DNA from 2 places in the Methylophilus sp. OH31 genome. Region 2 is predicted to be linked to the other one. Evidence: riboswitches for the same ligand, from Rfam matches in the RefSeq annotation. Region 2 holds a riboswitch; the other holds the start of a gene.

Region 1 (3,421 bases), on a different contig from region 2:
GCAAAATTCTGGAAACTGGCTGGGGCATTCAATCCTAGCCCGGTGGCCAGATACTCAACCGCCGTTGGGCCGTTGGTAAAACGGTAATTGCTATACGGCGCATCCGTCAGGCCCGCCCCAAACAGCTTGTAATAGCTGACCACTGCCGTATCTTCATTGCCACCATCAAAAAGACTATCGCCAATCGCAGTGATGCCGGTATAAGCAAACACCTGCGGGGAAAACAATACCAATGCAAAAAACCAGAAAAATAGCTTGCGCATGACTTCCTCCCTGAATCTAATTGTTAATTTATATGAAACAACTAGATTCTTGACCAATCAAATAAAGATTGCAATAGAAATATTTCATGCAGCAACTATCTGCAAGCATCACCATGGGGAGAGCGTTGTATAAGCAATGTGAAAGGGGTGGGGAATGATGTGCTAAGGGGTTACCTGAGCCGTGCATCCTGAACCAAGAAAGTTCAGGTGGTAACAGCCTAAGGTACATTAGGTTCGCACGCCAAGGGGGTTTTAAAAAACCACCCAACTTAGTGCGATCTCACAGCACCTGATGAGCCGAAACCTATAACAAAGACTAGTTCAAGGAATTTTAGACTCAGGCAACGCCTTAGCACACCGTTTTTATGATACGCCATTTCAAAAAAATGACGATGAAAATTTTATGAAATGAAGCGGATTACAACAATTTGTGCTGGCCGGATAATACATCATCTATTTGCTGCTGCATGGTAGAAATACGTTTTTTTACGTCTCCCACATCCACACCGCCGCTACGCGTATTCAACAACTCATGCGTAATATTGAGTGCCGCCATAATGGCAATCCGCTCAACGCTGACCATTTTGCCAACATCACGAATTTCGCGCATTTTACCATCCAGGTAGCCCACGGCCTGCAGCAAACTGTCGCGTTCTTCATCGGTACAGGTCACGCTCATCGCGCGGCCCATGATTTCGATATCAATCGGATTACTTGCCATGATTAACGACCTTCCTCAGGCAATGCCGACAATAATCGCTCTAACTGAACGCTGGCTTGCGTCATATTCAGCTTCAACGATTGAGACTCCTGATGCAGCCGTGTGACCTCCTGACGCAACTCCACATTTTCGTCACGCAGCTGTCCGCACAAAGCAATCAGCTTCGTCACACGCTCTTCAAGACTTTTTAAATCAGCATCCATCAGCCCATTATCTTTTAAAAAAATGAGTGTGGTCAATAGCTAAGCGCATTTTTTCAAAGTAAATTAACAATTTGAGCACGCCTGCCGAATACAGGTCGACTGGCAAAAAAGCACGCTTTAGACTAGAATGACGCCCAGTTGTCAGGTGCCTTTGCTGTATTTCTACAGGCTAAGGTGAAACTGGGAAACAGGTGCGTGAACCTACATTCACAACTCCTGTGCTGCCCCCGCAACGGTAAGCAAGTGCGGGTCTATCCATATGCCACTGAGTTCAAACTTGGGAAGGCGATAGATCAAAACTTGCAAGCCCGGAGACCGGCCTCGCAACCAACCATTTGCAATACCGCGGGGTGACGGTGTCCGATGATGTATAGGCTTTGCTGTTCAACACGCAAAGCCTTCATTCATTATCCCTACCCCCAAGTATTGATAGACAAACCACATGCGGGGACGCATGTGATACAGGGACAAGATAATGAAAAAAGTCATTCTTAAAGGCCTTATTGGCCTTTCTTTAAGCGAACTCGCCTACGCCGCAGACACTGCAACGCTAGACGAAGTCATCGTGACCGCGACACGCACACCGCAACAACAGGAATCAGTCATTGCCGATGTGTCTGTCATTAATACAGAAGAAATCAAACGTGGCGGCCAAAGCACGCTGATTGAATTACTGCAACGCCAACCCGGCATTGAAATCACCAACAATGGTGGCGCAGGCAAAACCTCAGGCGTCTTTATGCGTGGCACCAACACGGGCCATACGCTGGTATTAATCGATGGTGTACGTGTGCAATCTGCCACAGCAGGCACAACAACCCTTGAGAACATACCGATTCAACAAATCGACCGCATTGAAATCGTTAGAGGGCCGCTAACCAGCCTGTATGGTCAAGATGCAATCGGCGGTGTCATCCAGATTTTCACTAAAAAAGGCGTAGATGGCTTCAAACCTTATGCAAACCTGGGTTTTGGTACTTACGATACCACTCTGGCAGAAGCTGGATTGCGCGGTAAACAAAACGATACGGCTTATGCACTCAATGTATCGGCGAACAAAACCAACGGTTTTTCTTCACTGGACACCAGCAACCCGAACCTGAATGACAAAGACGGTTATCGCAATCTTGCCGTCACAGGAAGCGTGTCTCACAAAATTGCAGAAGGCCATGAAGTCGGCTTAACCTTGATGCATAGCAAGGGGAAAACCCGCTTCGACAATAGCTACAACCTCGATCCATCATCAGCATTCAATCCTGCTTTTTCTGATTACGCCAACTTGCAACAAGATGTCTACTCTCTATTCAGTAAAAATCAAATCCTGAATAATTGGCACTCAACAATACGCATCAGCCAAGGCGTTGATGAGACTGTGAACTACGCAGCGTTAGGTCCCTTTACCAGCGAAAGCAGGAGCTTGTTCAGAACCAAACAGGATCAATTCAACTGGCAAAATGACATTACCCTTCCTATTGGGATATTGACATTGATGTACGATAAATTGATCGACAGAGTCAACTCAACAACGGATTTTGACAAAACCAGGCGCACAAATGAAGGCTATGTAGCCAGCTATGTAGCGAATATCGGAGCACACAGCTTTCAAGCCAGTGCTCGCGAAGACCATAATTCCAGTTTTGGTAACAATGTCACTGGTGGCTTAGGCTATGGGTACAATATTAACGATCAATGGCGTGTCACCGGGAGCTATGGTTCCGCATTCAAGGCACCAACGTTTAATGACTTGTACTACCCAGGCTACTCCAACCCCAATCTGAAACCTGAAAAATCAGACAATTTAGAGGCCAGCCTACGGTACCGCGACGACACATTCAATGCATCCCTGACAGCCTACGAGAATAAGATCCGCAATTTAATTGTCCTCGGGTCTCTTCCTGAGAATATCAACAAAGCCACCATTCAAGGTATCACGCTGGCTGCCAGCAACCGCTGGGATAATTTGGACGTGGGCGGTAGTTTAGACATTCAATCTCCGCGTGATGATGAAACCGATAAACTGCTACGCCGTCGCGCCAATCGTCATGGCCAAATGCATCTTGGCTACTCTTTGCAGGACTGGCGATTTGGTGCTGAAATGGTAGCGTCTTCAGCTCGCTACGAGGATGCGGCCAATACCTTACGCATGAGCGGTTACACACTTTTCAACATGACAGCTCAATACAAAGTCAATCGTGATTGGACTGTGCAAGCACGTGCCAACAATATTCTTGATA
Region 2 (3,421 bases):
TTTGGCGTAGGTGGTTTCATTAAACGCACCGCATGGGCCAAATTCGCGCGCCAACTGCACAGAAGCTTTCAACAGGTAAAACTGAATCGCCTCAAAAGTGCGGTGGGTCAGGCCCAGTGCAGACTCGCTGGTGTAATTGGTGCCATTTTTGGCCAGGTAATAGGCGTAGTTGATGACGCCCACGCCCAATGAACGGCGCTTGTTAGTCGCATTCAAGGCCGCTTTCACCGGGTAATCCTGGTATTCCAGCAAAGCATCCAGTGCGCGTACCACCAGGTCAGCCAGGCCTTCCAGTTCGTCCAGAGACTCCAGTGCGCCGAGGTTAAACGCAGACAAGGTACACAGGGCGATTTCGCCTTCGGTGTCATTGATGTCGTTGAGTGGATTGGTCGGCAGCGCGATTTCCATGCACAGGTTAGACTGGCGCACAGGCGCCACGGCCGGGTCAAACGGGCTATGCGTGTTGCAATGGTCAACGTTCTGGATGTAGATACGGCCAGTACCGGCACGCTCTTGCATCATCAGTGAGAACAGGTCGACCGCTGGTATCGTGCGTTTGCGGATGCTGTCATCGGCTTCATATTGCGTATACAGGCGCTCGAACTCATCCTGGTCAGCAAAGAAGGCGTCATACAGCCCTGGTGTGTCGTGCGGTGAAAACAAGGTGATGTTCTGGCTCTTGATCAGGCGCTGGTACATCAGGCGGTTCAGTTGCACGCCGTAGTCGAGGTGACGCACACGGTTTTCTTCCACGCCACGGTTGTTTTTGAGCACCAGCAATGATTCGACTTCGAGGTGCCAGATCGGGTAGAACAAGGTGGCCGCGCCGCCGCGTACACCGCCCTGCGAGCAGGACTTCACTGCAGACTGGAACAATTTGTAGAATGGCAGGCAGCCAGTATGCTGCGCTTCGCCGCCACGGATTTCACTGCCCAGGGCGCGGATACGGCCCGCATTGACGCCAATGCCGGCACGCTGCGATACATATTTCACAATCGCGCTGGTGGTAGCGTTGATGCTGTCCAGGCTGTCGCCACACTCAATCAGCACGCAAGAGCTGAACTGGCGGGTCGGCGTACGCACGCCGGACATAATCGGCGTAGGCAAAGAAATTTTGAAGGTAGAGACCGCATCATAAAAACGCTTGATGTAATCCAGACGTGCCTGGCCTTTGTAGTTGGCAAACAGGCACATGGCGACCAAAATGTACAAGAACTGTGGGCTCTCGTAGATCTTTTTGGTGACGCGGTTCTGGACCAGATATTTGCCTTCCAGTTGCTTGACCGCAGCATAGGAGAAGTTCATATCGCGCCAGTGGTCAATCGTGGCATTCAGTACGTCGAACTCTTCGCGGCTGTAATCCTGCAACAGGTGCTGGTCATATTTACCCAGCGCGGTCAGGTTGGTCACATGGTCAAACAAATGCGGTGGCTCAAACTGGCCATAGGCAATTTTGCGCAGGTGAAAAATAGACAAACGCGCCGCCAGATACTGGTAATCCGGTGTTTCTTCAGAAATCAGGTCGGCTGCGGATTTGATAATTGTTTCATGAATGTCGTCAGTACGGATGCCATCATAAAACTGAATATGCGAACGTAGCTCCACCTGGGAGACCGACACATTATTCAGGCCTTGTGATGCCCAATCAATCACCCGATGAATTTTATCGAGATTGATAGGTTCCTTGCGGCCATCCCTTTTCGTGGCCTGCATGGATTCGTATTTTGACATTGATGGCTCCCAGTACAGGAAGCGAGGGGTCCCGAAACAGACACATTTAACCGGGCAATACCCAGACCATCATGACGATGAAAAATGTACCCGCTCAAAGGCCAGACTAGCAATCAGTATTGAACAATCAATGTTGAACATGGACCAACTGCATCTGCCGAGGACACCCCGCCTCAAACGTTAACAAGAAAAAATTTCACGGCAGGTCTCCTGGCTCTCAGGTCGTCATTATTTGCTTTCGCCTTCCCGAATCTCTTCAGTGGCTTAGATGGCAGCAAACAACTCGCTAATCACAGTTGCGGGGGCAGCCCTGGCTTAATGACTCCTGCGCGGCTTCACGCACCAGGTTCCCTATTAAACGCAGCAGAAGAGTCTCTTCTGCGTACCGTATGGATGCGACTATAAAACAATATCTATGGCTTTTCAATTATCCAAAACACAATATATTGATATATTTTGATTGACAGGCAGCAACTGATTGTTTTTATTAAAGAATATTTTTACAACACATTGATCAATAATTTAGCTACCATGTGAATGTTTCTCGCATAGCCGAAAATGCCAAAAAGCCATGTGATTGGAGCGCTGTTATCGCAACACAAGATTGTCGAATTATGCGACAGTAAGTCTAACGAACAAGAACAAACCTGCTATGACTGCCTTAAATGTTTCTACCCTACGCATTGCAACCGCCCTCGCCCTGGTAACAACCGGCAGCGCCGCGCATGCCACCAATGGCATCAACCTGATCGGCTTCGGGGCCGAATCGACCCTGATGGGCGGTGCTGACGTCGCAGTGGCGCGTGATACCAGTGCGCTGAATACCAACCCGGCCGGACTAACGCAGATCAAGGCGCCGCTGCTGGATATGTTTGGCTCTGTGCTGCGTACCACTGACCTGGTGCACAAAGACCCCCGCAACGAAGAGCATGCGTCCAACCGCTACACTTTGCTTGGTGGTGGTGGCTATGCGCGGCCGCTGGAGAATATGCCCTGTACGGCCGGTATAGGCTTGTTCGCGCAAGGCGGCGCCGGCGGCGTGTTCGACAACCTGCGTACGCCGTTTGGCAATCGCGATGATTTGTCCTCGCTGTTTGGGATCGCCAAGATCATCCCCGGTATCGGCTGTGAAGTGACGGATAAGCTCTCTTTGGGGGCCAGCCTGAATATTGTTTATGCGAGCATAGAGCAGGACTTTTTTGCGAACACTTCAGTGAGTGCAGTGCCCTTTGCAGGTTACAAATTAGAGGGTGCCTCCGCAGTGCGTACTGGCTTCAAGCTGGGCATGCAATATCGTGTGACCCCGGCGCTGACATTGGCTGCCTCTTATACCGAAAAAACCGAGCTGCCGATGACCGGCGGTACACTGACAGCTGACTTCACAGACGCAGGCTTAGGCAAGGTGAAGTATGCCGATGCTTCAATCAAAGGCTTCGCCCTGCCGCGCGAAGTCGCTGTCGGGATGGCGTTCAAACCAACAGATGACTGGCTACTGTCATTCAAGTTGAACTGGCTTAACTGGGGCGATGCGATCAATGACGTGACCCTGCGCGCCACCAAACCAAACAATGCCTCAGCGCAATCTATATATGGCAGCTCGATGGGTGCCGACTGGAAAGACCAATGGGTGGTCGCGACAGGCGTCGCTTACAACTGGGATGACCGTACCACGCTTTATGCGGGCCACAAT

The links. Region 2 has a riboswitch for cobalamin ahead of nrdA (class 1a ribonucleoside-diphosphate reductase subunit alpha). Riboswitches for the same ligand answer to the same signal wherever they lie in the genome.
Region 1: another riboswitch for cobalamin. It lies ahead of OH31_RS08585 (TonB-dependent receptor domain-containing protein); the one in region 2 lies ahead of nrdA (class 1a ribonucleoside-diphosphate reductase subunit alpha).

Annotation. Positions count from the first base shown of each region.
Region 1 is NZ_BAUS01000004.1:439,134-442,554, reverse strand. Features, by position in the region: gene OH31_RS08600 (SGNH/GDSL hydrolase family protein) at 1-263, opposite strand, end outside; gene OH31_RS08595 (cell division protein ZapA) at 682-984, opposite strand; gene OH31_RS08590 (hypothetical protein) at 987-1,223, opposite strand; cobalamin riboswitch at 1,314-1,526, shown strand; gene OH31_RS08585 (TonB-dependent receptor domain-containing protein) at 1,663-3,421, shown strand, end outside.
Region 2 is NZ_BAUS01000001.1:130,038-133,458, forward strand. Features, by position in the region: gene nrdA (class 1a ribonucleoside-diphosphate reductase subunit alpha) at 1-1,731, opposite strand, end outside; cobalamin riboswitch at 1,914-2,136, opposite strand; gene OH31_RS00580 (OmpP1/FadL family transporter) at 2,384-3,421, shown strand, end outside.